Regions from separate parts of the Azospirillum baldaniorum genome, predicted to be linked through region 2. Evidence: riboswitches for the same ligand, from Rfam matches in the RefSeq annotation. Region 2 holds a riboswitch; each other region holds the start of a gene.

Region 1 (7,510 bases), on a different contig from region 2:
CCAGAGGTGCGGCAGCAGATAGCCGCCGGCCAGCCCGTCCCACAGCGTGCGCAGAACCGCCGACGGCAGCGGCACGACCAGCGCCGACACCCCCGCCACCCGGCAATAGGCCTCCCACCCCGCCAGCAGCAGGACGAGCAGCAGGGCGGAGGCGAGGCGCACCATCACGACGCGCGCTCCAGCGCCACGTCGGACTTAGAGCCGTCCATGGCGTGGCGCAGCTCCAGGCACAAGGCGTTGAAGCGCGGGCTGTAGCGGACGTCGCGCCCGCGCGGGCGGGCCAGCGGCACCGGCAGGGCGTGGCGCAGGTGCCCGCCCTCCATCACCGCCACCCGGTCGGCCAGATAGACCGCCTCCGCGATGTCGTGGGTGACGAACAGCACGGTGGTGCGGTGCCGGGCGCAGAGATTCAGCAGGTCGTCCTGCAACTCCTCGCGCGTGATGGCGTCGAGCGCGGCGAAGGGCTCGTCGAGCAGGAGCAGCGGCGGCTCGGTGACCAGCGCGCGGGCCAGCGCGACACGGCTCTGCTGCCCGCCCGACAGTTGGCTGGGGTAGCGTCCTTCGAGCCCGGTCAGGCCGACGAGGTCCAGCAGCTCCTCCGCCTTGCGGCGGTCCGCCGGCTGCGGACGACGCGTCAGCGACACCGGAAGCAGCAGGTTGTCGAGCACCGTCCGCCACTCCAGCAGCGTCGGCGCCTGGAAGACGAAACCGACCTGGGCGCCCGGCCCCTGCACCGGCTGCCCCTGGATGCGGACGGCTCCGGTCGAGGGGGCCAGCAGCCCGGCGACCAGCTTCAGCAGGGTCGTCTTGCCGCAGCCGCTGCGCCCGACCAGCGCGTGGAACTCGCCCTCCCCGATGGCCCAGTCGATGCGGTCCAGGATGGTGCCGCCGCTCGGGACGCCGTAGCCGGCCTGTTCGATGCTGACGAAGGGCATGGCCGGGCGCCTCAATCCGTGTAGGGGGCGAAGGTGTCCGCCGCCCGTTCCGCCGATCCTTCGATCTCGGTCATGGTGACGAGGTCCAGCAGGTTGAACCGCCCGTCATGGTGCCATCCCGCCTCCGGCGCGGTCATGCGGCCGAGCGCGCAGAGGCGCGTCACACCCACGGCCCCCAGCGCTCCGGCGAGCGCGAACAGCTCCTCCGGCGCGGCGGCGATGCCCACGGTCTGGAGGAAGGCGCGGTAGGGCGCCAGCCCCGGCACCGCGTCGGCCAGCCGGTCCACCGCCACCACCGTCACCGTGCGGTTCAGCCCGCAAGGGCTCAGGCCGTCCGCCGCGTCGGTGTAGGCGACGGCCCAGCTTCCCGCCGGATCGCCCAGCAGGGCGCGGCTGGGGTCGGCAAAGCCCTTCGTCTCTTCCGCGTTGCGCCAGGACGCGACGCTTCCCGCCTCGCTCATCGACAGGGGACGGCGCGGGAATTTGCTGCCCAGCGCGTCGAGCTCGTGCGCCAGATAGCCGGCGAACTCCCGCGGCGACACCCGCCCGGCGCGCTCCACGAAAAAGGTCTGGGGCGAGTAGCAGCCCTGCTGGTCGTAGCGCGCCACGTCGTAGGCCGCCTGCCGCGCCACCGCCCCCGCCTTCCCGGCGTCGAGCGCGGAGCGGGCGACCATGCCGAAGCTGATCTTGTGGCCGTAGGGCAGGAAGCGCGCGGTGATCGGCACCCGCGCCCGGATGGCCTCCAGCGCGTCGTTGCCGCCATAGGCGACCACCGTGTCGGCGCGGCCCAGCCACGCGCGCTCCGCCGCCTCGTCGCCGCCCTTCCACCAGACGATGGCGATGCAATCGGCCAGCTCCGGGTCGATCTCCCCCAGGATTTGCGCGAACCAGCCGGCGAACAGCGGCTCGGCGCTCGGCAGCTTGCCGACCGTGCCGGCCTTCACCAGCAGGCCGGAGATCAGGCTCCACAGCGGCAGGCCCGGCACGTTGCCCGCCCAGACATGCAGCAGCAGTTCCGGCCCGAAGGCGCGGGCGAAGCCGCCCTTGGGCATCGGCTGGAAATCGTCGAGCACCGCCGGGTTGGCGAAATCCTCGGCGATGAATTTCCGCAGCTCCGGCCCGCGGAAGGTCTTCAGATAGCCGGTCAGCCCCAGCCGGACCATCTCGGCGTCGTAGCCGGTGACCAGCGGCAGCAGCCGTTCCGCCTTCCGCCGCCACGGGTCGTCGCGGTCGAGCAGCCGGGCGACGGCGCGGTCGATGGTGGCGGCGATCTCCGCGACGGTGCGGCGTCTCAGGTAAGTCCGCGCGTTCGTCCGCACCCGCGTTGCCAATTCAGCGACCTGTGGCTCGGTCAGCACCGGCACCGCCACGTCGAGCGTCTCGGCGCCGCGCCGGAAGGTCAGCGTCCGCCAGTCCACCGCGTCGGCGGACAGCCCCGGCAAATGCCCGGCGCGCTCCATCAGGAAGCCCGTGCCGCTTTGAGGAAGTCCTCGACCGCCATGGAGCAGCCCTTGGCGTCCGCCCCGTCGGCCCGGCCGAGAAGCTGGAAGCCGCCGTCCACCTCCACCCCCGCATCCTCGGTCAGGATGGCCGACGCGCAGTTGAAATGGGCCAGATCGTGATGGACGAGCACGCCGACGCTGCCGCGCGGCACCTCCTGCCCGGTCAGCGGGTTGATGACCCGGCTGCGGATCCAGTGCGGGCCGGACTTCACCGACGGGCAGGCCTCGTTGCCGTCGTCGTAGAACTGGGTGCTCAGCTCGGTCATGCCGTACATGTTGATGCACAGCCGGCGCGGCACACCGAAGGTCGCGGACAGGCGGCTGTAGAACTCCTCCGCCGCCATCTCGCGCGACTGGCCCTTGAAGCCGCCGGTGTCGAGGATGCGGCTGCCCGCCGGCAGGGCGAAGCTCCGCCCCCGCTCGGCCAGCGCGTCCATCAGATGCACGACGCTGAAGCTCGCCCCCAGCAGGGCGTAGGGTTCGCCGGTGGCCTCGGCACGGGACAGCTCGGCGATGGCCCCGTCCACGTCCAGCCCGGCGTCGGAGACGAAATACCGGCTCTCCGCCGTCCCGAATTCGCTCTTGGCCAGCGCCAGATAATGGGCGAGCGAGGAGTTGGGCATCGCCTGCTCGGTCGGGAACAGGATGCCCATGCGCAGCCGATCATGCTCACCCATAAAGCGGCGGCGGAAGTTGACGGTCATCGAGCGGTCGTAGACCGCCAGCGTCGGGTGATGGCTCTTGCCCCGCACGCCCTTGGTGGTGCCGCTGGTCATGAAGACGTGCGGGCATTCCTCCGGCGGGCGGCCGCTCAGCGTCAGGTCCTTGAAGGCGCTGATCGGCACGGCGGGCACGTCGCGCCAGCTCTTCACCGTGCGCAGGGTGCGCGCCCGCTGGGTGGCGAAGCGGCGGTAGGGGGCGTTGGTCTCGAACTGGTGGGCGAAGACGGCCAGCGCCATGCGGTTGAACGCCTCCTCGTCCGCCTCTCCGGCGGCGATGAAGGCCAGCAGCTCTTCGACAAGTCGGGCTTCGGTCACGTCCGCACACCTTTTGCAACGCCAACAAACTGTTGCCGGGACAAGCGGTGTCTGGATGGAATGGGGGTACGCCGTGCCGCCCTTCAGTCCCGTCCCTACGCCGGTATGACCCGGATCAGGTTCGATGGGTCACCGCGTTGTCCGGATGAAAGCGCCGGACCGGCGGAGTCTCAGCCTCCTAGCGAGGCCCCCCAGGGAACATTCGCAAGCTAAGGGACCGGCCCCCGCCCGTCAAGGAGGTCGGGCTCTGAGACGCACGGCGCTCCGCCCGTGGCAGCCCCACAACCGCCGTGATAGGATCCGCGCCCGCGGGCGGCCGACGCCGGCGGCAGAACGGGGAACGGGATGGTGAGGATCGAGGACTGCACGCTGGTGTTCGCCGACACGGCGAACCACGCCCTGGTCGAGATGGCCATCCGGGACAGCATCGCCGCCTGCCGCTTCTCCAGCGTCCTGCTGCTGTCCGACCGCGATCCGAAGATCCCCGGCGTCGATTTCCACCGCATCGCCCCGATCAACGACATCGACGACTATTCGGACACGATCAACGTCCGCCTGCGCCGGCTGGTGACGACGGGCCATGTCCTGATCGCGCAGTGGGACGGCTTCGTCGCCGACCCACAGGCATGGACGGAGGAGTTCCGCGCCTTCGACTACATCGGCGCCCGCTGGGGCTGGTACGACGACGGCATGACGGTGGGGAACGGCGGCTTCTCCCTGCGCTCCGCCGCCCTGCTCGACCGGCTGCGCGACCTGCCCTTCGAAGCCGGCATCCCCGAGGACCACGTCATCTGCCGGACCGAGCGCCCGGCGCTGGAGAAGGCCGGCATCCGCTTCGCCCCGGAGGCCGTGGCCGACCGCTTCGCCTTCGAGCGCACGCCGGTGCCGGGACCGGCCTTCGGCTTCCACGGCCTGTTCAACTTCGGCAAGGTGCTGGGGGACCGCGCGCTGGAGGAACGGATCGAGGTGATGGACGGCCCGCTTCTCGACCGGCGCGACTACACCGACCTGATGACCAGCCTCGCGCTGTCCGGACGCAAGGCCCCCTTCGCCTCCATGGTCCGCAAGCTGGTGGCGCGGCGGGACGAGACGTTCCTGCGCTCCCAGATCACCGAATGGACGAGCGGCGTGCAGCGGGACTATGTGCTGGCCCTGGCCGATGCGGTGCAGACGACGGCGGCGCCGGGGTCGCGCTGGCCGGCGGTGGCCGCGCCGCAGCGACGCCAGCCGAAGATCTACGACTGCTTCACCTTCCACAACGAACTCGACCTTCTGGAGCTGCGCTTCCGCGAGCTGTACGACACGGTCGACCAGTTCGTGATCGTCGAGGCCAAGCAGACCTTCACCGGCGCGCCCAAGCCGCTGCATTTCATGGAGGAGCGCGATCGCTTCCTGCCCTTCCTGGACAAGGTGAAGCTGGTCGTCGCCCCCGACTTCCCGGAAACCGACAATCCCTGGGTGCGCGAGCGGGCGCAGCGGAACGCCATCGCGCTCGGGCTGGACAAGGTGGAGCCGGACGACATCGTCATCGTTTCAGACGTGGACGAGATTTTGCGCGCCCGCTCGGTCGCGTCGCTGCGCGACAGTTCGGCGATGATCGCGGGGTTCCGCGTGCCGCTGTTCTACTTCAAGGTCAATTTCATGAACGTGGAGGGCGAGAACTTTTCGGTCTTCCCCGTCGCCGTCCGCGGGCTGATGGCCCGGATGACCACGCCGCAGCAGATCCGGGAGAGCCGCGGCACGCTGGACCGCTACACCCCCGAGACGCGTCCGCCCTACGTGGACATCCTGCCCCACGCGGGCTGGCATTTCTCCTACATCGGCGACGACGACGCCATCCGGCACAAGATCCAGAGCTTCTCGCACCAGGAGCTGAACCGCGACGACATCCTCGACGGCATCGACGTGCCCCGCTTCCTCGCGGAGGGCAGCGACCTCTTCCACCGTCCCGGCTACCGCTGGCAGTCCGTGGAGCTGAACGACTATTTCCCGGCGAACCTCCTGGGCGAACGCGAACGCTGGGCGGACTTCATCGCCGAGGAGGTCGGCGGCCGGGTCACCTGGAAGTAGCCGGCGCTCTTTCCCCTACACCTCCCGCCGCAGCAAAGACAGGGCGGCCATCGCCATCACCTGGGCGGAATGGACCATGTCATCGATGCCCACATACTCGTCTGGCTGGTGGGCGAGGTCGAGGATGCCGGGGCCGTAGGCGATGCAGTCCTTGAGATGCCCGACCCGCGCGATGTGCTTCTGGTCGTAGGTGCCGGGGGACACCACCTGCGCCGCCGGGCGGCCCAGCACCGTCTCGATGGCCGCCCCCACCGCCCGAACCACCGGCGCGTCGGCGTCGGTCAGGGTGGGCAGGAAGGCCAGCACCTCGCGCAGCTCATAGTCGAAGCCGGGGCGCTCGCGGCGCAGATCCTCCAGGATGCCGACGATCTCCGCCCGCACCTCCTCCGGGTCCTCCTCGATCAGGTAGCGGCGGTCGATGACCATGCGGCAGCGGTCGGGCACCATCGGGCTGGGCAAGCCGCCATGGTCCTCCGGCTGGCCGCCGTGGATGGCGTTGATGTTCAGGGTGGATTGCCGCGCCCCTTCCGGGACCACCGGCATGGCGGTGCGCTTGGCGGCCAAGCGGGGGATCAGCTCCGTCTCGATCCGGTGCAGCACGGCGCCCATGTGGCGCACCGCGCAGTTGCCGAGGAAGGGCATGGAACCGTGGGCGACCCGACCCTTCGTCTCGATCTCCGCCCACCAGACGCCGCGGTGGCCGATGCACACGCGGTCGACGTTCAGCGGCTCCGGAATGATGACGTGATCGACTCGCGGGCGGGAGAAATAGCCGAGCGTGGCGAGATGCCCGACCCCGCCGTAGCCGCCGGACTCCTCGTCCACCGTGCCGGAGATTTCCAGCGCGCCGGGAAAGGGGATGCCCGCCTCCAGGATCGCCTCAACGGCGATGATCGACGCGGCGATGCCGCCCTTCATGTCGCAGGCGCCGCGGCCATAGACGCGCCCGTCCTTTACGACGCCTTCGAAGGGATCGACCGTCCAGCCCTGGCCGGCGGGCACCACGTCGATGTGGCCGTTGAAGTGCACGCAGGGGCCGGGCTCACGCCCCTCGACGCGGGCGATGACGTTGGTGCGCGGGTAGCGGTCGCTGTCGCCCGGCGCCCCGTCGGCCCGCACATACTCAACGGCGAAGCCGCGCCCGGCCAGCCGCCGCCCGAGGAACTCCGCGCAGTCGGTATAGACGTCGCCGGGCGGGTTCACGGTCGGAATGCGGATCAGGTCGCGGGTCAGCGCGACAAGCTCGTCGCGCCGCGCCGCGATGCGGCGGAACAGCGACTCCCGGTGGTCGAGCGGCATGCCTCCCCCCTACGCACACTTCGTTGCGCGGAAGGATCGGTCATGCTGGCGCGCCTGTCGAGAGGTTCCGCGCCTCACTCCGCCGCATGATGCCGCAGCCGCCCGTCCTGATTGGCCTGCCCGTTGCGGAGCTGCTCCTCGTACCAGCGGCGGTGATGGTCCTTGGCCCAGTTCTCGTCCACGACACCGCTTCCCATGGCGTCGAAGGCGCCCTCCATGCCTATGGTGCCGATGTAGATGTGCCCGATGATCAGCGCGATCATCAGCGCGGCCACCACCCCGTGCGCCACATGCAGGATCTGCATGCCGCCGATCCCGGTGACGGCGAAGGGCATCATCAGCAGGAAGCCGGTGAGCGACAGCGCGAAGCCGCCGAACACCACCGCCCAGAAGACGCCCTTCTGACCGGCGTTGAACCGCCCGGCCTCCGGATGCTCGCCGGACTTGCTCAGCACGCCGCCGAGCGTCTTCAGCCAGACGAGGTCGGCCTTCTCCGGAATGTTGTCGCGCACCCACAGCACGAAGATCATCAGCAGGCCGAGGACGAAGGGCACGCTGAAGAAATTGTGCATGTACTTGCTGGCCTCGGCCAGCATCGTGAAGTTCGGGTGGCCGATCAGCGGGATCAGCAGCATGCGCCCGAAGGTCAGGATCAGCCCGGTCAGTG
Region 2 (7,510 bases):
AGTTCCGCCTTCTCCCCGTCGGTCAGCCCCGCCGCCGGTTCGTCGAGCAGCAGCACGGCGGGCTGGCGGGCCAGCGCGCGGGCCAGTTCCACCCGGCGGCGCAGCGCCGCGGGCAGACCGGCGCAGGGCTTGGCGGCGAGGTCCGCAGCACCCAGCCGCTCCAGCGCCCACAGGGCGTGCGCCTCGGCCTGGGCGATCGAGCCGTCGCGCTCCAGCCGCGCCGCGGCCACGGCGGCCAGAACGCTGGCGCCCTCGGGCAGGCTGACGGCCTGGAAGGTGCGGGCGATCCCGGCGCGGGCGATGCGGTCTGGCCGCTTTCCAGCGAGATCCGTCCCGCCCATCAGCACCCGCCCGCCGTCCGGCGTCTCAAGGCCGGAGATCAGATTGACCAACGTCGTCTTGCCGGAGCCGTTGGGGCCGATCAGCCCGGTGATGGTCCCGGCTTCCAGCGTCAGCGACACCCCATCCACCGCCCGCACCCCGCCGAAGCCCTTGGTCAGCCCTTCCACCCGCAGCAAAGGCCCACCTGGAATGGCCATTTCCGGCGGAGCTTCGGGCTTCGGCAAGGGCACCGGGCGGGCCGGGAACAGCCGGTCGAGCAAACCGGTCAGCCCGTGCGGCGCCAGCACGATGGTGGTGAGCAGGGCCACCCCATAGACGATCAGATAGCTGCGCTCCAGGAAACGGAACCACTCCGGCAGGTGGAGCAGCAGCACCGCCCCCAGGATCGCCCCGGCCACCCGCCCCCGCCCGCCGACCACGGCGATGGTCAGGACGGAGACCATGACGGGGAACTCCAGCACCTCCGGCGAGACGACGCGCTGGGTGTGCACGGCCAAGGCGCCTGCCGCTCCGGCATAGACGGCGCTCAGCGCGAAGGCGGCCAGGCGCAGCCCGCCGACGTCCAGACCCAGCGTGCCGGCGGCCAGCGGGTCGTCGCGCACCAGCGTCAGCGCCCGCCCCCAGCGCCCGTGCGCCAATCTCCAGGCGAGCAAACCGCCCAGCGCCACGAAGCTCCAAACCACCGCCGCCAGCGGCAGACCGCGCGGCACCGCCCAGCCGAACAGGACGATGCCCGGCACCCCCGGCAATCCGTTGGCGCCACCGGTCAGGCCGGGGCTGTTGACCGCCAGCAGATGGACGACTTGCGCGATGCCCAGCGTCGCCAGCGCGAAGTAATGGGATTCCAGCCGCAGCACCGGCAGTCCGACCAGCAGGGCCAGCAGCAGCGGCACCAGCAGCGAGACCGGGAAGGTCGCCGCGAAGCCAAGCCCCCACTGGCTGCCCAGGATGCCGGTGGCGTAGGCCCCGATTCCGAAGAAAGCGCCATGGGCCAGCGACAGCGCCCCGCCCAGCCCGAAGACGATCTGGAAGCCGATGGCGGCCAGCGCGTACACCCCCGCCACGGTCAGCACGCGCAGCCCGTAAGGCGACGCGTACAGCAGCGCGTACGCCACCAGCACCGCAAGCATCATTCCCTCCCCCGCCCAGCGGGGGAGGGTCAGGGTGGGGGCCAGCGCCCGCAACTTGCGCACGCCCTTACGCACGGCGCCGCGCCGCCTCCCCGAACAGCCCCTGCGGACGGGCGACTAGGATGACCAGCAGCGTGGCGTAGAGCAGCCCCAGCGCCACCGGATAGGACAGCACCGACGACACCCCCACCTCGAACAGCGCGATCAGCAGCGCGCCGGCCACCGCTCCGGGGACCGAGCCCCAGCCGCCGATGGTCACGGCGATGTAGGCCTTGAGGATCAGATCGCCGCCCGCCGTCGGCGTGACGAAGTAGCGGTTGGCGAGCAGCAGCCCCGCCGCCCCGGCGAAGGCGGTGCCCAGCGCGAAGGTGATCAGGATCATCGCCGTCACCGGCACGCCACAGGCCCGCGCCATCTCGGGGTCCTGCGCCGTGGCGCGCAGGCGGCGGCCGAGCTGGGTCCGCCCGAACAGCCATTGCTGCCCGGCGATCAGCAGAGCGGCGACGGCGATGATCGCCAGCGACTGCTCCGCCACCACCAGCCCGCCGAGGTCCAACGTCCCCCCGCTCAGCAGCGGCGGGGCCGCCCGCGGTTCCGGTCCGAACAGGACGGAGGCGCCGTTCTGCAGGATGATGCCCGCCGCGATCGTGCTGATGAAGACCGCCACCGGCGGGCGGCGGCGCAGCGGAAGATAGGCCGCCGCCGCCAGCAGCAACCCAAGCCCGGCCATCAGCACCAGCACCACCGGCAGCAGAAGCAGTCCGGGCAGCGGCAGATACCCCGGCAGATGCGGCGCCAGCGCCACGCCGAGCAGACCGCCGGCCATCACGAGATCGCCCTGCGCAAAATTCACCGCCGCGGTGGCGTTCAGCACCAGCACGAAGCCGAGCGCGACCAGCGCGTAGGCCGCACCCAGGGCGAGGCCGTTGACGAGAAGCTGCAGGGTGATCAAGGCTTGCTCACTTCACCATGCCGGTCACCACGCCGGTCAGGTTGTCGTAGCGCTTGGCGATCGCCGGCACGCGCGAGGCGCCGTCGTAGCAGACGATCACCGCGGAATGCGCCATGTTGCCCTTGCCGTCCGATTTGTAGGTCATGGCGAGGCCCTGGTGAGTCCCGCCGGACAGGGCCTTGCGCACCGCTTCCGCGTTGTCCGCACCGCCCTGCACCGCCGCCAGCACCATGCGGATGCCGTCATACTGGCCGAGCGCGAAGGCGTCCGGCTCCGCGTTGAAGGCGGCGCGGTAGGCGGCGGTGAAGGCCTCCACCTCCGGGCTGCCGCCGGAGATCGGCGAGGCCGCCGTCTCGGCGCAGACGCCCTTCAGCTCGGCCGGTTCCAGAAGCGCCGCCGTGCTCGGCTGGTGCATGGCGGAGCCGGCGACGATCGGCACCGCCACCCCGTTGGCCGCCGCCTGCCGGATGAACAGGGCGGTCGGGCCGGAATGCAGATGCAGCACCAGCACGTCGGGCTTGGCGGCCAGCGCCTTGGTCAGGACGGGCAGCAGATCCTTGGCGGCGGGGTCCACGCCCTCCTCGAACACCGGCTCGACGCCGAGCTTCTTGAAGGCCTGCTCCAGATGGGCCTTGCCGCTCTGCCCGTAGGCCGTCGTCTGGTAGATCACCGCCGGGCGCTTCTTGCCCAATTCCTCCGCCACGTAGCGGGCATGGGCCTCCTTGGTCACCGCGTCGCCGGGGAAGAAGCGGAAGACCCAGGGGTTGCCCTGCTCGGTGATGCTTGCCGTACCCGACACGGTGACCAGCGGAATTTTGTAGTCCTGGGCCAGCGGCAGCATCGCCAGCATCTGCGTGCCCAGCATGCTGGCCGCCACCGCGGTGACCTTGCCGCCCGCCGCACGCTCCAGCGCCGTGACCGCGGCCTCCGGAGAGGTGCCGGTGTCGATCACCTCCGACCGCACCGCCACACCCGCGGGCGCGTCCTTCAGCGCCAGGACCGCGCCGTTGCGCTGGCTCGTGCCCTCCAGCGACAGGAAGCCGGTCAGCGGCACCAGCACGGGGACCGACGCCTCGCCCGCCCGCGCCGCGCCCGGGAGGAGCGACGCCGAAAAGACCGCCGAAATGGCCGTTGCCGAGAGGATGGAAAGGAAGCGCCGCATGGATGTGTCTCCTCCTGCCCGGCGAAGAACCGCGCGAGGACGAGGAGGCCAGGGAAGTAGCGGCGGCACAGCCTCGAACGCTTGGCTCCCTTCGCTGGCATGACCCAGATCAGGTTCGATGGGTGTGGTCTCAGCCCGCCTTGCGGCAGGCACCCCAGCCGTTCGTGTGCACAGTGTGAGCCCGGCGCGCGGCTGTCAAGCGGCGGCCCGGCGCCTTTTCACAATTTCGCAACGCAACAGACACCGGAGAGTCGTGCTTCCCGTGGTTCCTTCCGCCGCCCCCGGCCCGCGCCGGACCGTCGCCCCAACCGGAAGTCGCCCCGAAGCATGCGGCCCACCCCGTCGCACAGCACCGTCACCCTCAACCCCTTCGCCACGGCGCAAGGCGGATGCGAGTTGCGCGCCGTCCTGTCAGGGCGGATCGACCACGCCGCCCTGCCCGGCCTGACGCCCCTGCTCCGCCGCGTCGCGGAGGCACGGGCGCTGACCCTGCGCGTCGATCTGGGACGGGTGGAGTTCCTCGATTCCTGCGGCATCGGCATTCTGCTGGCGCTGCGCAACGCGGTGCTCGACTGCGGCGGCGCTATCGCCTTCGAGAATCACCCGCCGCGGATCCGGCGCGTGCTGGAGCGCAGCCGGATCATCGCCCTGACGGCCTCCCCGCACGCCGTCGACGGCGGGTTGACGCTTCCCGCCGCCGCCTGACCCGTCAGTCGCCGCGGCGCAGCGTTTCCCGATAGAGGATGTAGAGCCCGCTGGCGATGATGATCCCGGCACCGGCCAGGACCGTGGGAGTCGGCACGTCGCCGAAGACCAGGAAGCCGAGCAAGGTCGCCCAGATCATCCCCGTGTATTCGAAGGGCGCCACCACCGCGGCACGGCCCAGGCGGAAGGCCTGGGTCATCAGCACCTGCGCCGCGCCGCCCAGCGTGCCGACCAGAAGCATCAGCCCGAGGTCGAACCCGCCCGGCTGCACCCAGTCGGGAATCGCCGCCACGCCACTCACCACCGTGGTGGTCAGCAGCAGATAAACGACAATGGCGGTGTTGCTCTCCGTCCGCGACAGGCCACGCACCGCGATCATCGCCAGCGCATAGAAGAAGGCCGCAGCCACGCCGACGACAATCGGCAGGAGCGGTGCGTCGGCCTCCGGGCGGGCCATCACCACCACGCCGCCGAAGCCGACCAGCACCGCCGCCCAGCGCCGCCAGCCCACCGGCTCGCCGAGCAGCGGCATCGACAGCGCCGTGATGAACAGCGGCCCGGCGAAGCTCAGCACATAGACCTCGGCCAGCGGCAGATGCTTGAAGGCGTAGAAGAAGCAGCCCATCGACAGCAACCCGGCCAGCGAACGGAAGACGTGGGCGACCGGGCGCCGCGTGCGCATCCCACCCCAGCCGCCGCGCGCCACCGAAATGCCGCCGACCAGCACCACCGCCACCAACGACCGCGCGAACATGAGCTGCGCCACCGGATAGCCGCTGCTCAAGTATTTGATGAGCGTGTCCATGCCCGCGAACAGGAAGATGGCCAGCACGAAGCAGCCGATGGCACGGCGGGTGTCGTCGCTGGCGGCAGCGGCGGGAAGAGCGGCGGCTTGGGTCATGATTGCACAGTATATGAGCAGCCCGGACGCTGCCCAATGCCGCAACCGCAGGTCTGGCCCGCGCCGCATCGCCTGGAGAGTGCGTCGGCGATTCACGCTTCGTGAATCGCCGGGCGGACGTTTGGCGAAGCGACCCCGGCCTTTCGCGGATCGGCGCTGGCCCCGGCCGATGCGGTGGACAGTCTGGCGGGCGTCACCACCGCAAGGGTCCACCATGCTCCTGTCAAAGCCGATACCCCAATCGATCCGCATCCTCGTCGGCTTCTCGCCCTGGATCGCTTTCGGCGCTCTGCAACCGGCGGGCCATGCGGCGGCCGTGCTGGCGGCGCTGCTGCTCAGCCTGACGCTCTGCGCCCATGATTGGCGTGCCCGATCGCCGAAGGCGCCGGAACTGGTCGCCGCCGTCTTCTTCGCCCTGTTGCTCCTCATCGGACCGCTGGAGCGTATGGGGATGACCGTTCATCTCGCCCTGGCCGGCATGGCCTTCGCCTCGCTCGCGCTCGGCCGTCCCTTCACCCTGCCCTACGCCCGTGAGACGACACCGCCCGGCCTGTGGCACTTGCCGCAGTTCGTCGCCGTCAACAAGGCGGTCACCGCGCTGTGGGGCGTGGTCTTCCTGGCCGGCGCTGCCGGCTTCGCCGTCACGACGGAGGTCGGCGTCGTCACCTCCGCCCTCGCCACGCTGGCCGGCATTCTGGGGAATCGCCACTTGCCGGACTGGCTGGTCAACCGGGCCGTCGCCCGCCGTCTGGCCGAACGGGAGCCTTACCCCTGGCCCGCGCCCGCCGTCCTCGGACAAAAGGACGGTGTCGTCGTTGTCGGCGCCGGCATCGGCGGGCTGACCGCGGCGGCCCTTCTGGCGGAGGCCGGGGTCCGCGTCTCCGTCCTGGAGGCGCACGACCGCCCAGGTGGCTATTGCTCCTCCTGGGACCGCAAAGTGCGGCTGCGCGACGGGACGGTGGGGCGTTTCACCTTCGACGCCGGGGTGCACGACGTCAGCGGCACCCATCCGGATGGCCCGGTCGGGCATTTGCTGCGCACGGTCGGCGTGGCGGACCGCGTGTGCTGGCAGCCGGTGCACCGCGCCATCGTCCGAAACGGCGTCCCTCAGCCGTTGCCCGGCGACGCCGCGGGTCTGGCCGCCCTGATCGCGCGGGAGCATCCCGGCAGCGCCGCCGGGGCCGCCGCCTTTGTGGAGGAGATGCGCGGCGTCTACCGCGACCTCTACCGCGGCTGCGCCGAGACCGGCCTTCCCCACATCCCGCGCGACGTCGCGGCGATGCGCGCCTACCCGCTGGAGTGCCCGCAGGCCTTCCGCTGGCAGGACCGCGGCTTTCTGGAGATGCTGGAGCATTACGTGCCCGACGCCGGGGCCCGCGCCCTGCTGTCCAGCCTGACCGGCTACCTGTCGGACCGCCCGGAGCGGCTGGGTGCCACCCGGATGGCGCCGATCTTCGGCTACTTCTTCGACGGCGGCGCCTATCCGGAGGGCGGATCGCAGCGGCTCGCCGACGCTCTGGTCGAGGCGATCCGCGCCAAGGGCGGCGAGGTCCGGCTGCGCACCCCCGTCCGCCGCATCCTGGTCGAGGACGGCCGGGCCGCCGGGGTCGAGACCCTGGACGGCAAGCGCATCGCCGCCGCCGCGGTGATTTCCAACGCCGACACCCGGCGGACCCTGCTGGAGCTGGTGGGGGAGGAGCATCTGCCCGCCGGCTGCGCGGAGCATTATCGCGCACTGCGCCCCTCGACCTCCGCCTTCCTGGTCACACTGGCGCTGGACATCCGCCCCGACCTGCCGGCCATGACCTTCCTGAGAGATGACGGGATCGCGCTGGCCCTGCCTTCGGCCCATGACGCCAGTCTGGCGCCGCCGGGCTGCGCCTCGCTGACGCTGATGCGGCTGGAGCCCGCGGGCGGCACCTGGGACCGCTCCGCCCCCGACTATCGCGAACAGAAGACGCGGGAGGGCGAAGCCATGATCGCCACCGCCGCGACCGTGATCCCGGATCTTGAGCGCCACATCCTGCACCGGCAGGAGGCCAGCGCCGCCACCTTCGCCCGCTACACGCTCACGACGGACGGGGCGATCTACGGCACCGACCCCGCGCTCCCCGCCAAGTCGCCGGTGCCCGGCCTGCTGTTGGCCGGCGGCGGGGTCTTCCCCGGTCCGGGGGTGGAGGCTTGCGTCATCTCGGGCCGCCTTGCCGCGGAGGCTCTGGTCGGGCCGGTGCGGGCGCGGCAGGCCGAGGACGGACGCCGCGCCGCGTGAAGCCGCCTCCTACAGCCGGATGCGGTCGGCGATCAGCGGCCCGGCCGGC
Region 3 (7,510 bases), on a different contig from region 2:
ATAGGGGCGGTGAGATCGGTCATGCCGATGTTATGAACTTTCTTTGGCAAAAACGCGAGACACCGCTTGATCGGGCGATGGGGATCTGCTATTCCCCCGCTCCACCCGATGAGGGGAGCACTTCCCTCCTCGGTTCTACCAGCCTTGTGCGGTCGTGGCGGAATTGGTAGACGCGCAGCGTTGAGGTCGCTGTGGCAGAGATGCCGTGGAAGTTCGAGTCTTCTCGACCGCACCATCCCCCGGAAACGGGGGGTTCAGGCAAACAAACGAAAAGCCCGCCGGTCCATCGGACCACAGCGGGCTTTTTCGTTTTCAGACTTCCGTTTCCAGGCCGCCACGATCAGGACCATCCTCTCGGAGCCCTCGTCCTCAGCGGAACTCCACATACTGGTCGAGCGCCACGCGGCGCATGGTCTGCACAATGTAAGGTTGTGCATTGTGCACCGTCACCAGCCCCTTCGCGTCGCGGCAGCGGTTGGCCAGGACGAACAGCATGCCGATCGCCGCGGAGTCCAGGAAGGTCATGTAGCGCAGGTCCAACCGCACCTCGGGCCGCGCGCCGATGTCCCAGTCCGCCAGCAGATCATGGAACTTGCGGCTGTCATCGTAGGTGAAACGCCCCGACAGCATGATCCCTTCCTGACCGTCGATGTCGGTGTAGGCGTACTCCATCGTCACATCCGTTGGCCGGTGGTGTCTGTTTTTCGCTGCCCGCGCGGGGTGAAAAGCCCCGTTGGCATTATGGGTGCACGAATTGCGCAGCCCACGCAAGCATTGCGCGAGAGGCCGGAGGCCAGGGAATGGCCCGCCGCGCTGGACAAAGCGGTGTCACACCTATATTCGGTGGGCGCCCCGGCGGGAACCCGCAAGGGCTCCCCACCAACCCGCAAACGCCGGTGCGCCATGGTCGGCCGATCGCAGGACCATGCCGTCACGCCGCATTGCCATCGTACAGGGAGGGTGCCGCCATGCACACCGACCGCCAGGAACCGGATCGTATCCAGGACGATGTGCCGCACCCGGCCGAACGCCCCGCCCCGCCCCGCGAGGACGGCGAGGAGGAGCGCGCCTATGGTGTTGAGCCGGAGTTCGTGGAGGAGATCGTCGAACGGCTGCACGCCGGACGGCGCGACGATCTGCGCGCGGAGGTGGACAAGCTTCACCCCGCCGACATCGCCGACCTGATCGAGCAGCTCGGTCACGATGACCGGGAGGCGCTGATCGGTGTCCTGCGTCCCGACTTCGACGGCGAGGTGCTGAGCTACCTCAACCCCGATCTCCGCGAAGAGATCGTCGAGCTGTTCGAACCGAAGGAGCTGGCCGCCGCCGTCGCGGAGCTGGACACCGACGACGCCGTCGACGTCATCGAGGACCTGGACGAGGACACCCGGCGCGAGGTGCTGGAGAATCTGCCGGCCGCCGACCGCGCGCTGGTCCAGGAGAACCTGACCTACGACGAATACACCGCCGGCCGCCTGATGCAGCGCGATCTGGTGGCGGTGCCGCAGTTCTGGACGGTGGGCAAGACCATCGATTACGTCCGTGCCGCCACCGACGAGCTGCCGGAGGACTTCTACGATATCTTCGTCGTCGATCCGATGCACCGGGTGGTCGGCGCGGTGCCGCTGTCGCGCCTGCTGCGCCAGAAGCGGTCGATCCGCATTGCCGATCTGGTGACGGAGGAGGTGGACACCATCCCCGCCACCATGGATCAGGAGGAGGTGGCGAACCTGTTCCGCCAATACGCCCTGGTCTCCGCCCCTGTGGTGGATGCCGGCGGGCGGTTGATCGGCGTCATCACCGTCGACGACGTGGTCCACATCATCGACGAGGAAGCCGAAGACGACATCGGCAAGCTGGGCGGCGTCGGCGACACCTCGATCTACCGCTCGGTTCTGGAGACCTCGCGCTCGCGCATTTCCTGGCTGGGCGTGAATCTGTTCACCGCCTTCGCCGCGGCGGGCGTCATCTCGCTGTTCGAGGCGACCATCGAACAGATCGTGGCGCTGGCCGTGCTGATGCCGATCACCGCCTCGATGGGCGGCAACGCCGGGACCCAGACCCTGACCGTAGCGGTGCGCGCCCTGGCGACGCGCGAGCTGTCGTCCTCCAACGCGCCCCGCGTGGTGGGGAAGGAGGTTCTGGTCGGGCTGCTCAACGGCGCCGTCTTCGCCACGCTGGTGGGGGCCATCGCCGCGACGTGGTTCGAGCCGATGATCGGCCTGGTCATCGGCTGCGCCATGGTCATCAACCTGTTCGTCGCCGGCCTGTGCGGCGTGCTGATTCCCATCGGGCTGGACCGGCTGGGCGTCGATCCGGCGGTGGCGAGTTCGGTCTTCCTGACCACCATGACCGATGTCATCGGCTTCCTGTCCTTCCTGGGGCTGGCGTCGCTTTTGTTGTTGTGACCAACGAAAAGGGGCTTGCCAAAGGCGGCTCTCTTCCGGATGATCCGGGCATTGGCTGGGGTGCCGTGCGGGATGCGCTCACGCGGCTGAGATCACACCCATCGAACCTGTCTGGATAATGCCAGCGAAGGGAGCCGCCGCATGGTATCCGCGCCCTTATCTCATTCTGATTCCGCTCTTTCCGTTTCTGGAGGGCCCTCCATCGCCGTGATCGGCGCCGGGGTGATCGGCCTGTCCATCGCCTGGAGGCTGGCCGCCGCCGGCTGCCGGGTCGAGGTCTTCGACCGCGGCGCTGCCGGCCGGGGCGCCAGCCACGCCGCGGGCGGCATGCTCGCCGCTTGTGTCGAGACCGAACCCGGCGAAGAGAGCCTTCTGCCGCTGACCCGCGCATCGCAGGACCTGTGGCCCGCCTTCGCGGCGGAGTTGGAGGCCGCTTCCGGCATGGCGGTGGACCTGCGCGGCGAAGGCACGATGGTCATCGCGCTGAACGCCGACGACGCGGCCAAGGTGCGCTTCCTGCACGATTTCCAGACCAGGCTCGGCCTGCCGGTGGAATGGCTGAGCGGGGCGGAGGTGCGGCGGCGCGAGCCCTATCTCCAGCCGGGCGTCGCCGGCGCGCTGTTTTGCGCAGGCGACCATCAGGTCGACAACCGCAAGGTCGCCACCGCCCTGCACGCCGCCGCCCTGCGGGCCGGCGCCGTGGTGCACGAATACGCTGAGGTGTCCCGCATCGAAGTCCGCGGTGGTCGGGCGGTCGGTATCCAGGTCGAGGACCGTCTGGTCGAGGCCGATCAAGTGGTTCTGGCCGCCGGGGCGTGGTCGGGCTGGATCGACGGGTTGTCTCCGGCGGTGCGGCCGCCCGTGCGCCCGGTGAAGGGACAGATGCTCTGCCTGCGCATGGACGCCCGCCTGCCGTTGCTGCGCCATGTGGTGTGGACCCCCGGCACCTACCTGATCCCGCGGCTGGACGGGCGGCTGCTCGTCGGCGCCACGACGGAGGAGCGCGGGTTCGACGACCGGCTGACCGCCGGGGGCCAGTTCGCCCTGCTGGAGGGGGCATGGCGCGCCCTGCCGGGCATCGCCGAGCTGCCCATCGAGGAGGCATGGGCCGGCTTCCGCCCGGGCACCCGCGACGACGCCCCGATCCTCGGCCTCTCGGAGGTCGAGGGGCTGGTCTACGCCACCGGGCACCACCGCAACGGCATCCTGCTGACCCCGGTCACCGCGGATTCGGTGGCGCGTCTGGTCCTGACCGGGGAGGCCGATCCGGTGATCCGCCCCTTCGCGCTCGACCGCTTCGCCCAGCCGAAGGGGGCCGCGGCATGAGCGCCCGCATCCGTGTCAACGGGCGGGAGGAGGACCTCGCCGCCCCCACCGTCGCCGCCCTGCTGGCCGGGCGGGGAATCGCCGCGGGCACCCGCGGGGTCGCGGTCGCCCTCAACGGCGCCGTCCTGCCGTCCCGCCGCTGGGACGAGACGCCCCTGTCCGCGGGCGACGCCCTGGAGATCATCCGTCCCGTGCAGGGCGGCTGAAATTCTCACCCGCCGGAGCGCGGGTCCGACATCCAAGGAAACACCCATGAACGACACGCTCACCATAGCGGGCCGTGAGTTCCGCTCGCGCCTGTTTCTCGGCACCGCCGGTTATCCGAACCAGCAGGTCATGCTGGACGCGCTGGAGGCCAGCGGCAGCGAACTGGTCACGCTGGCCATCCGGCGCATCAGCCTGGACGGCTATTCGGAAAGCCTCGTCGACGTCATCGGCGACCGCGCCGGGCTGCTGCCCAACACCGCCGGTTGCCTGACCGCCAAGGAGGCGGTGCTGACCGCGCAACTCGCCCGCGAGGCGCTGGGCGTGGACTGGATCAAGCTGGAGGTCATCGGCGACCGCGAGCTGCTCTACCCCGACGTCGAGGAGCTGCTGCGCGCGACCGAGGAATTGGTGGCCGACGGCTTCACCGTTCTGCCCTACTGCAACGACGATCCGGTGACCTGCCGCAAGCTCGCCGACCTGGGTGCTGCGGCGGTGATGCCGCTGGGCGCCTTCATCGGCTCGGGGTTGGGCATCCGCAACCCGCACGCCATCGAGACGATCTGCGCGCGCAGCCCGGTGCCGGTGGTCCTGGACGCCGGAATCGGCACGGCGTCGGACGCCGCCCTGGCGATGGAGCTGGGCTGTGCCGCCGTGCTGCTGAACACCGCGGTGTCGAAGGCGCGCGATCCGGTGCGCATGGCGGCGGCGATGCGCGACGCGGTGGCGGCGGGGCGGGCGGCCCGTCTGGCCGGGCGCATGCCGAAACGAGCCTTCGCGGAGGCGTCGAGCCCGCAGCTCGGCTTGATCGGAACGTAAGGCTGGCGCAGGGTAAGGGCCGCCCGAACACAATCAGAGAGACCCGAGACGTGCCCAAGACCTTCGAACCGCGCGATCCGGACTGGGAGGCGCGCTGCCGCGCCGGCTTCGAACGCCAGCCGATCTGCAAGACGCTGGGGATCGAGCTGACGCGGCTGGAGCCTGGCTTCTGCGAGATGCGCCTGCCGTTCCGCGCCGACCTGACGCAGCAGCACGGCTTCTTCCACGCGGGCATGGTCAGCACGCTGGCCGACAACGCCGGGGGCTACGCCGGCTACACGCTGATGCCGGCGGGCAGCGAAGTCCTGGCGGTGGAGTTCAAAGTCAATCTGATGTCGCCGGCCAAGGGCGAGGTGATGATCGCCCGCGCCCGCGTGTTGAAGCCGGGCCGCACCCTGACCGTCACCAGCGTCGAGATCTCGATGCTCGACGGCGGGGTGGAGAAGGACTGCGCCATCATGCAGCAGACCCTGTTCTGCCAAGCTCCCGCCTGACCCGTCCCAACCCCTTCCATCCGATCCAGGAGGTTCGCATGCCGCTGTCGCGTCTTTTCGGTGCCGCATTGGTCGCGGGCATCGCCACCGTTGCGCTTACCCAGCCGGCCCTTGCCCAGAAGAAGGAGCCGCCGGCCTGCGGCGCCGTGTCCTTCCGCGCCATCGCCCCCGGCGCGCCGGACGGCGAAACCGACGCCGGCCTCTACAAGTCCCGATTCGGCAAGATCGAGGTGAAGGCCGAGGTCAAGGGCGGGCAGGCCACCAACTACTACATGGTGCTGAACGGCAAGCGCATCGACGCGTCGGCCAACCCGCCCAAGGCCGCCGATTCCTGCCTGAAATCCAAGAGCGTCAAGCTGCCCTATCAGAAGCAGGCTGCGGGCGCCTGCACCGGCAACCGCTTCCGCGTGGTCATCGACCGCTCCGGCAAGCAACCGGTGGCCCTGTTCTTCGGCCTGCACGGCGACGATTGGGCCTATTGCAGCGGCACGACGCTGGACAAGGGCGCCTGACGAGACCCGTAGGACACGATCGGGAGACCGCTCATGACCGGGACCATCGCCCATCTGTCCGCCGCGGGGCTGTTCCTGCTGCTGACGCATTTCGGCATTTCGAGCACGCCGCTGCGCGCGGCGCTGGTCGGACGGCTGGGCGAGAAGCCCTATCTCGGCCTCTATTCGCTGGTCTCGGCGCTGGGCTTCTGGTGGCTGGTGGCGGCCTACAACGCGGCGCCCCATGTGCCGTTGTGGCCGCCCGCCGGCGGGCTGGCCTGGGTGCCGGTCCTGCTGGTGTCGGTGGCGCTGTTCCTGCTCGTCGCCGGCCTTTCCACCCCGAACCCGACCTCGGTCGGGCAGGAGAGGCTGCTGACCGGCGACCGGGAGCCGGTCCGCGGCATCCTTCGGGTGACGCGCAACCCGTTCCTGTGGGGCGTCGGGCTGTGGGCGGTCGCCCATATGGTGCCGAACGGCGATCTGGCCTCGCTGATCCTGTTCGGCACGCTTGCCCTGCTGGCGTTGGGCGGCAGCGTCCTGATCGACGCGAAGCTGGCGCGGCGGCTGGGGGCGGAGTGGGACCGCTACGCCGCGCACACCTCCAACCTGCCCTTCGCGGCGATCCTGGCCGGGCGCCAAAGCCTCGTCTGGAAGGAGATCGGCTGGTGGCGCCCGGCGGTGGCTCTGCTGCTCTATGGCGGTCTTCTGCACCTGCACCGGATGCTGTTCGGCGTGTCGCCGCTGCCCTGGTGACGGAGCCTCCTCACCGTCAGAACGTCATGCCGCGCACCTGATCGCGCAGCGTGTTGCGGGCGGTGTCGGCCTCCTTGCGGGCGGTGGCCAGTTCGCGGGACAGGCCGTCGAGGCGGGTTTCCTGCTCGCCCATCTTGGCGATGGTTCGCTTGAACAGGTCGCTGTCGCGCGGCAGCGTGGCGAGGTTCTGGCGCAGCCGCTCCTGCTCCTTGCCGATGTCCGCCTGTTCGCGCTCCAACTCGCCGACGCGGCGCTCCTTGTCGGCGACAGCGCCGCGCAGGGTCGCGACCTTGGCCAGGGCCTCGCGCGCCGCGGGCGGCAGCTCCGCCGAGGAGGCGTAGGCCCGCACCTGCTCCGGCGACATCTCCGAGATGCCGAACCGTTCGATCCGCGGGCGCTCCAGCGCGACGGTCAAGGTCACCGTCTGGCCGGCGGGCACCGCCACCGGCAGACGGTAGGCGTCGGCGGTCAAGTCCGGGGCGCCCCCATCCGTCGCCCCACCGGTGGGCTGCACCAGCTCCCAGCCGGAACGCCGCGGATGCTCGACGATGACGGTGCGGTCCTCGCCCGCTGCGCCGGCGATCCGGTAGGTGGTGGTCTGGCGGTCGGTCACGGTCAGCTGCAGCACCCCGTCGGCCAGGGTGGCGCGGGACAGGGTGCGGCTCGGCTGCTCGGAACGGTCCACCGTCACCGCCTGATCCACCGCGAAGCTGAGGATCCGGCTTTCGCCGGCCGGAAGGGTGGCCAGCCGCGCGTCGCCCACATAGGCGGCGGCCCCGCCCAGCCGCTCATAGAGAGTCAGCACGCCCGGCGGCAGGCCGGTCTCGCCGGAGTCGCCGTTGCTGAGGCGCAGAGCGGCCAGCGGATGGCGCGGCTGGGTGTTGGGCTGGTAGAGCGACAGCCGCTCCGCCGGGATGGCGCGGGCGGTGATCGGCATCATCATCGTGCCGCCGTTCGCCAGTGTCACCGGCTGCGGGTAGCGGAACAGCACCTGCGCCGTCGCCTCCGTGCTTTC
Region 4 (7,510 bases), 270 kb from region 2:
TCAGTCCGCCGCCTGCCCCTCCTCCAAATAAATCTCCCCGCCCTTGGCGCGGAAGCTCTCCGACATCTCGGCCATGCCGGAGTTGGCGTAGTCCCGCACCTCCTGCGTGATCTTCATCGAGCAGAACTTCGGCCCGCACATCGAACAGAAATGCGCGACCTTCGCCCCCTCCGCCGGCAAGGTCTGATCGTGGAAGCGCTCCGCCGTCTCAGGGTCGAGCGACAGGTGGAACTGGTCGCGCCAGCGGAACTCGAAGCGGGCGCGCGACAGGGCGTCGTCGCGTTCCTGGGCGCCGGGATGGCCCTTGGCGAGGTCAGCGGCGTGGGCGGCGATCTTGTAGGTGACCACGCCCACCTTGACGTCGTCGCGGTCCGGCAGCCCCAGATGCTCCTTCGGCGTGACGTAGCAGAGCATCGCCGTGCCGAACCAGCCGATCATGGCGGCGCCGATGGCGCTGGTGATGTGGTCGTAACCCGGCGCGATGTCCGTGGTCAGCGGCCCGAGCGTGTAGAAGGGCGCCTCGCCGCACAGCGCCAGCTGCTTGTCGACGTTGGCCTTGATCTTGTGCATGGGCACATGGCCCGGCCCCTCGATCATCACCTGCACATCGTGCTTCCAGGCGATCTTGGTCAGCTCGCCCAGCGTCTCCAGCTCGGCGAACTGGGCGGCGTCGTTGGCGTCGGCGATGGAACCGGGGCGCAAGCCGTCGCCCAGCGAGAAGGCGACGTCGTACGCCTTCATGATCTCGCAGATCTCCTCGAACCGCTCGTAGAGGAAGCTCTCGCGGTGGTGGGACAGGCACCATTTCGCCATGATCGAGCCGCCGCGCGACACGATGCCGGTGGTGCGCTTCGCGGTTAGCGGGATGTGCGCCAGACGGATGCCGGCGTGGATGGTGAAGTAATCCACCCCCTGCTCCGCCTGCTCGATCAGCGTGTCGCGGAAGATCTCCCAGGTCAGGTCCTCGGCCTTGCCGCCCACCTTCTCCAGCGCCTGATAGATCGGCACGGTGCCGATGGGGACCGGGCTGTTGCGCAGGATCCATTCACGGGTGGTGTGGATGTTGCGGCCGGTGGACAGGTCCATCACGGTGTCGGCGCCCCAGCGGATCGACCAGACCATCTTGTCGACCTCCTCCCCCACCGAGGACGCGACGGCGGAGTTGCCGATGTTCGCGTTGATCTTGGTGAGGAAGTTGCGGCCGATGATCATCGGCTCCGATTCGGGGTGGTTGATGTTGGACGGGATGATCGCCCGCCCGCGCGCCACTTCGTCGCGGACGAACTCCGGCGTCACATGGTCGGGGATGGAGGCGCCGAAATCGTCACCATCCCGCGCCGCCGCCTCGGCCAGCCGCTGGCGGCCCAGATTTTCGCGGACGGCGATGTACTCCATCTCCGGCGTGACGATGCCGGCGCGGGCGTAGGCCATCTGCGTGACCGTCCGGCCCGGCTTGCCGCGCAGCGGACGGCGCCCGGCGCGGTCGAAGACGGGCACGGCGCGCGTCTCGCCGACGCGCAGCCCGTCGTCCTCCGGACGGACCTCGCGGCCCTCATAGGCCTCGACGTCGCCGCGGGCCTCGATCCAGGAACGGCGCAGCTCCGCTAGGCCGCGGCGGATGTCGGTCTGCACCGCGGGATCGCTGTAGGGGCCGGAGGTGTCGTAGACGCGCACCGGCGGCTCGCCGCCGCCGACATGGATGTCGCGCATCGCCACGCGCAGGTCGGGGAAGCGCTCCCCGGCCACATGGACCTTGCTGGACGACGGCAGCGGGCCGGTCGTCACCGAGAAATGGTCGGACGGCGCGGCGTCTTTCGAAGCGGAGGGAAGAGTGTCGGGCATCTGCTGTGGATCTCCATCGCACATAGGATCGTTGGAGACCCGGGTGTGACGGAGCGGCAGAACGGACGACCGGAGCGGTCCCCATGGAGGGGTGCGCGATGGGGGTGCGCGTGACCGTGGCCCGTTTGTTCCTGTCCCTACGCCGGTACGACCCGGATCAGGTTCAAAGGGTTCGGCGCCTTACGGCATCATCTCAGCCCCGTGCTATGGGGCTCCCCTTGGAACGTCGCCATGCTGAACGATCCGCCCCACCCACGTCAATGCGATTCACAGCGCGATTCACGGCGAATCCCGCCCGATCAATGCGCTTGGCGCGTTTCTGGTATCCATTATCTGGTATACAAAATCCTATTGCGCAGCCTGAGCCGGGCCGCTATGCTGCATCACAACAACAAGAAGCAACATCCCCTCCCGAGTGCCCGGAGCCCGTCCCATGCTCGAATCCCAGATGATCGCCTTCGTCGCCCTGGCCGGACTGATGGGCCATGGCCTGACCCTGCTGATGCGGGAGGACGACGAGTGGAACGCCGATCCGCAGGACGAGCAGCCGGACGGTCTCTGGTCGTCGGACCGCTTCAACCAGTCCGGCGAGGGCCACAACCGTCCCTTCTTCCTGGAATGAAAGAAGGCCGCCGCGCGGGGTGCGCGCGGCGGCCGTCATTCGAGACAAGAAACCTGAAGCTTCGCGGGCCGATCAGTGGCCGGGCTGCACCGCCAGCCCACCCGCACCCTGCTGGGCGGCGAGTTCGGCGTTTCGGGCGTGATGCTTGCGCAACATGGGCCGCAGGACCGCGATGGCGCAGAAGGCCGCGATGAGGTCCATGGTGGCGCAGATGTAGAGCACGGTCGCCCAGGTGCCGGTGGCTTCCATCAGCAGGTTGCCCAGCGGGACCAGCAGGGCCGCGACGCCCTTGGCGCAGTACAGCACGCCGTAGATCTTCGCCGCATGCTTGGTGCCAAAGGTGTCCGCCGAAGTGGCGCTGAACAGGCTGTACACTTCGCCCCAGGCCAGGAACACCAGACCCGACAGGATCAGGAACATGATCGGGTCGTGGCCGAAGCGGCTGAGCATCAGGATGCCGAGGCCTTCGAAGGTGAAGGCGATGAACATGGTCGCTTCACGGCCGATGTGGTCGGAGACGAAGCCGAACAGCGGACGGGAGATGCCGTTCATCACGCGGTCGAGCATCAGCGCGAAGGGCAGAGCCGCCATGGTGATGCCGAACAGGCTGATCGGGGCTTCCTTCACGCCCAGATCGTGGGCGATCACGCCGAGCTGGGCCACCGCCATCAGACCGCCCGAGACGGTGCAGATGAACATGAGCATCATGACCCAGAAGACCGGCGTCTGCAGCGCTTCCTTGAGCGTGTAGTCGCGGCGGGACTGCAGAACCTTGGTCGAGGCCTTGACCTGATCCTTCTGCGGAGCGCGCAGGAAGAAGGCGGCGATGAGGATGATCGTGCCCTGCAGCAGGCCGAACCAGAAGAAGGTCGCCTGATAGCCCGAGGAGTGGATCATGTTGGCGATCGGCAGGATCGTCACGGCCGAGCCGGCGCCGTAGCCGCCCGCGGTCAGGCCGACGGCGAGGCCGCGCTTGTCCGGGAACCACTTCAGGGCGCTGTTGACGCAGGTGGCGTAGACGCAGCCGACGCCGATGCCGCCGATGGCCGAACCGACATAGAGCATGCCGAGCGAGCCGGCATAGCTGTCGATGATCCAGGAGAGGCCGGTCATCACGCCGCCGAAGGCGACGATGGCGCGGGGGCCGTAGCGGTCGATGAAGTAGCCTTCGATGGGGGTCAGCCAGGTCTGGACGACGACGAAGACGGTGAAGGCGGTCTGGATCGAAGCGCGGGTCCAGCCATGGGTGGCCTGGATTTCCGGCACGAAGAGCGTCCAGGCATACTGGATGTTGGCCGCGGCCACCATGCAGACGATGCCGACGACGATCTGCATCCAGCGCGCGCCTTCGGAAATGGGCGCCTGCGAGCCGCCGGAACTGTTAAACGCTGGCCTCTGGGATTCTGTCGATCCAACCATCATTCCCTCCCGTGGGATTGCGACGCTTTGATACCGGGCATGAGGGTCCCCTTGAGCCGACGAGGCGGTGTCCGAGCGAACGTCCGCATCGCCGCGTCATGGGCGGCCTTGTTCCGTGCCGATGTGAGTCATGGTTCAATGATGAGCTGGAGAGCCGGTCACGCCGTCCCTGCGTTCGTGGCGCTCCAGATACGGCATATGGTATGCCAGAGACATGATTGTTGGCAACACGAACTTTTGGCGCGTTGCGCTTTTCATCCAAAAATTTTCCGGGCTTTCGAAATCCGCGCAGCCGGAAGGGTCAGCCCCACCTTGCGGGCGGGGCTTCGTGGCCTTCTCGCGATTGGATGAGCGAGGCGCCGACCGTCGGCTTCAGACGGCCGCGGACGCGGCGCGGGACGAGGCCGTGACGGCAAGCGCCGCGATGGCCGCCGCCAGCGGCACGAAGGACACCCAGAGCACCGAATCCCAGCCGAACGCCGCCAGCAGTCCGCCGGACGCGAAGGACCCCACCGCCATCGTGCCGAACACGATGAAGTCGTTGAGCGATTGCACCTGGGTCTTCTCTTCCGGCCGATGGCACTCCAGAACGAGCGCGGAGGCCCCGAGGAAGCCGAAGTTCCAGCCGACGCCCAGCAGGATCAGGCTGACCCAGAAATGCGCCACGCCGATGCCCCCCAGCCCGACCACAGCGGAGGCGGCGATCAGGCCCAGCCCGGCGAACACGATGCGCGACGCGCCGAACCGCTCGACCAGACGCCCGGTGACGAAGCTCGGGGCGTACATAGCGATGACGTGCCATTGCAGGCCGAGGTTGGACACCTCCTGCGACAGGCCGCACAACCGCATCGCCAGCGGGGCGGCGGTCATGATGAAGTTCATCAGAAGGTAGGAGACGACTCCGCACAGCGCGGCGGTGATGAATCGCGGCTGGCGGACGATGATGCCGAGCGGGCGGCCTCCGGCGGCTTCGGCGGCGGTCGGCATGGGCAGCCGCACGCCGGCCAGCACCAGCGCGGACAGCGCCGCCACGGCGGCCTGGGCGAGGAAGGTCGCCAGGAACAGATGCGGCGGCCAGACGTCCATCGTGAGGGTGACGAGCTGCGGCCCGATGACCCCGGCGAACACCCCGCCGGCCATCACCGCCGACATGGCCCGCGGGCGCCGTTCCGGTTCGACGCAATCGGTCGCGGCGAAGCGGAAGGACAGGACCACGGCGGCGTAGGCGCCCCCGGGAATCATCGCCGCGCAGAACAGCCAGAAGCTCCCCAGAATCACCGCCAGAGCGGACAGCAGCCCGACGAGCACACCGCAGCCCGTCCCCGCCAGGAAGGCGGCGCGCCGCCCGTGCCGCCGGGCGATGGCACCGGCGGGAATGGTGCAGACCGCCATGCCCACGACGAAGACGGAGAGCGGCATCGTGGCCAGCGCCGGGCTCGGCGCCAGCGTGTTCCCGACGATGGCCCCCGTCGCATAGACGACCACAGCGTTGGCGCCGGCCAGCGCCTGCGCGGTCGCCAGCCGCAGAACGTTCGCCGTCCCGTGAGGGTAAAGGCCCTGTGCATGAGGGGTGGGGTCGGCTTGGCTCATATCGGTGTCCGGGAATCGTTCGGTGATGGTTGCCCCACACCTACCGACCCGCCATCATGAATAAAAATGGTATGTTCTCATGATTGGATGAATGGGGATCATGAATGCTTGACCGCCAGATTCTCGCGATCCTGCGGGAGGTGGATCGGGCGGGCAGCGTCACCGCCGCCGAACGCCTGAACCTCAGCCAGTCGGCGCTGAGCCACACGGTGCGCAAGTTCGAGGAGCGCTGCGGCGTGGAGATCTGGATGAAGAAGGGGCGCAGCCTCCGTTTCACCCAGGCCGGGCAGCATCTTCTGTCTCTGGCGCAGCGCCTGTTGCCGCAGTTCGAGCACGCCGAACGGGTTCTCGCCGACTTCGCGGCGGGACGCCGCGGCGCGCTGCGGGCGGGCATGGAATGCCACCCATGCCAAGCCTGGCTGATGCGGATGACCGCCCGCTACCTCACGCAATGGCCGGACGTGGATGTCGACGTCCGCACCGCCTTCCGTTTCGACGGCTTGGCGGCGCTGCTCGACAACGAGATCGATCTGCTGGTCACGCCCGACCCCATCGAAACCCCCGACGTGCTGTTCACGCCAGTCTTCGACTATGAGCTGGTCCTCGTGGTGCATGGGGCGCATCCGCTTGCCGCGCGCGGCGTGGCGCGGCCCGAGGACCTGCGCGCGGAGGAGCTGATCACCGTCCCGGTCGGCCTGGAGCGGCTGGACGTCTACACCCGCTTCCTCGTCCCGGCGCACTGCCGGCCGCTCCGCCACAAGACGGCGGAGACGACCGACCTGATGCTCCAGCTCGTCGCCGCCCGGCGTGGGGTCACCGTCCTGCCGGACTGGCTGGTGCGGGAGGACGGTGCCGGCCTGCCCGTCCGCTGCGTGCGGCTGGGGAACGAAGGGATCGGCAAGAGCATTCATCTCGGCGTGCGCCGCGGCGAGGAGAGCGTGGATTACATCGCCGGCTTCCTTGCCCTCGCGCGAGCAGCGGATCAATAAGCAAGTGAGCAAAAAAATGGCCGTGCTGTTTCCAGCACGGCCAGTGATTTCGAGAGGCTCGCATAAATGCAGAGCAACAACCCGCCCGATACAAAGGGTGAAGCACCCTGTGCAAGAACAAGATGGCTGGTCAGACCACTCGCCGCAATGCCTCTTTTTCAGCTTTCCACATTGCGGAAACAGTCCCCTTCCCTGACCGAATACACAACAAAGAAGACCGCGCCGTTGCCGGCGCGGCCAGTCACTTCGGGGAAACACCACTGCGAAGAAAACAGATCAGCCCTTGAAGACCTTGAGCATGGTGGAACCCAGGCTCGCGGGGCTGTCGGCGACGGCGATGCCGACGGACTTCATGAACTCGATCTTGAAGTCCGCGGTGTCGTTGCCGCCGGAGATCACCGCGCCGGCGTGGCCCATGCGGCGGCCCGGAGGCGCGGTGCGCCCGGCGATGAAGCCGACGACCGGCTTCCTGGTCCCGGAGTCGCGGATGAACTCCGCGCCCTTGACCTCGGCGTCGCCGCCGATCTCGCCGATCATGATGATGCCCTCGGTCTCCGGGTCCTTCAGGAACAGCTCCAGGCTGTCCACGAAGTTCGTCCCGTTCACCGGGTCGCCGCCGATGCCGATGCAGGTCGTCTGGCCGAGACCCGCCGCGGTGGTCTGCGCCACCGCCTCGTAGGTCAGCGTGCCCGAGCGCGAGACGATGCCGATCTTGCCGCGCTTGTGGATGTGGCCCGGCATGATGCCGATCTTGCACTCGTCGGGCGTGATGATGCCCGGGCAGTTCGGCCCGATCAGACGGGTCTTGGAATTGCCCAGCGCCCGCTTGACGCGCACCATGTCGAGCACCGGGATGCCCTCGGTGATGCACACCACCAGCGGGATCTCGGCGTCGATCGCCTCCAGGATGGCGTCGGCGGCGAAGGGCGGCGGCACGTAGATGACGCTGGCGTTGGCGCCGGTCTTCTCGACCGCGTCGGCCACCGTGTCGAAGACCGGCAGGTCGAGGTGCTTGGTGCCGCCCTTGCCCGGGGTGACGCCGCCGACC

Evidence for each region. Region 2 has a riboswitch for thiamine pyrophosphate ahead of Sp245p_RS10550 (ABC transporter substrate-binding protein). Riboswitches for the same ligand answer to the same signal wherever they lie in the genome.
Region 1: another riboswitch for thiamine pyrophosphate. It lies ahead of Sp245p_RS20060 (LuxE/PaaK family acyltransferase); the one in region 2 lies ahead of Sp245p_RS10550 (ABC transporter substrate-binding protein).
Region 3: another riboswitch for thiamine pyrophosphate. It lies ahead of thiO (glycine oxidase ThiO); the one in region 2 lies ahead of Sp245p_RS10550 (ABC transporter substrate-binding protein).
Region 4: another riboswitch for thiamine pyrophosphate. It lies ahead of thiC (phosphomethylpyrimidine synthase ThiC); the one in region 2 lies ahead of Sp245p_RS10550 (ABC transporter substrate-binding protein).

What each region holds. Positions count from the first base shown of each region.
Region 1 is NZ_CP022254.1:1,265,940-1,273,449, reverse strand. It holds gene Sp245p_RS20075 (ABC transporter permease) at 1-165, opposite strand, end outside; gene Sp245p_RS20070 (ABC transporter ATP-binding protein) at 165-935, opposite strand; gene Sp245p_RS20065 (acyl-CoA reductase) at 947-2,395, opposite strand; gene Sp245p_RS20060 (LuxE/PaaK family acyltransferase) at 2,395-3,474, opposite strand; TPP riboswitch at 3,549-3,678, opposite strand; gene Sp245p_RS20055 (DUF5672 family protein) at 3,820-5,544, shown strand; gene Sp245p_RS20050 (acetylornithine deacetylase/succinyl-diaminopimelate desuccinylase family protein) at 5,560-6,843, opposite strand; gene Sp245p_RS20045 (formate dehydrogenase subunit gamma) at 6,918-7,510, opposite strand, start outside.
Region 2 is NZ_CP022253.1:2,216,884-2,224,393, forward strand. It holds gene Sp245p_RS10540 (branched-chain amino acid ABC transporter ATP-binding protein/permease) at 1-1,547, opposite strand, end outside; gene Sp245p_RS10545 (branched-chain amino acid ABC transporter permease) at 1,540-2,424, opposite strand; gene Sp245p_RS10550 (ABC transporter substrate-binding protein) at 2,432-3,586, opposite strand; TPP riboswitch at 3,656-3,753, opposite strand; gene Sp245p_RS10555 (STAS domain-containing protein) at 3,914-4,291, shown strand; gene Sp245p_RS10560 (DMT family transporter) at 4,296-5,192, opposite strand; gene Sp245p_RS10565 (phytoene desaturase family protein) at 5,407-7,461, shown strand; gene deoA (thymidine phosphorylase) at 7,471-7,510, opposite strand, start outside.
Region 3 is NZ_CP022262.1:615,517-623,026, reverse strand. It holds gene lipB (lipoyl(octanoyl) transferase LipB) at 1-23, opposite strand, end outside; tRNA gene Sp245p_RS34175 (tRNA-Leu) at 149-235, shown strand; gene Sp245p_RS34170 (STAS domain-containing protein) at 370-672, opposite strand; gene mgtE (magnesium transporter) at 969-2,408, shown strand; TPP riboswitch at 2,455-2,558, shown strand; gene thiO (glycine oxidase ThiO) at 2,550-3,734, shown strand; gene thiS (sulfur carrier protein ThiS) at 3,731-3,940, shown strand; gene thiG (thiazole synthase) at 3,987-4,757, shown strand; gene Sp245p_RS34145 (PaaI family thioesterase) at 4,808-5,251, shown strand; gene Sp245p_RS34140 (hypothetical protein) at 5,290-5,763, shown strand; gene Sp245p_RS34135 (NnrU family protein) at 5,797-6,495, shown strand; gene Sp245p_RS34130 (DUF4139 domain-containing protein) at 6,512-7,510, opposite strand, start outside.
Region 4 is NZ_CP022253.1:1,951,693-1,959,202, forward strand. It holds gene thiC (phosphomethylpyrimidine synthase ThiC) at 1-1,842, opposite strand; TPP riboswitch at 1,959-2,071, opposite strand; gene Sp245p_RS09245 (hypothetical protein) at 2,276-2,464, shown strand; gene oxlT (oxalate/formate MFS antiporter) at 2,537-3,799, opposite strand; gene Sp245p_RS09255 (MFS transporter) at 4,256-5,473, opposite strand; gene Sp245p_RS09260 (LysR family transcriptional regulator) at 5,578-6,462, shown strand; gene sucD (succinate--CoA ligase subunit alpha) at 6,739-7,510, opposite strand, start outside.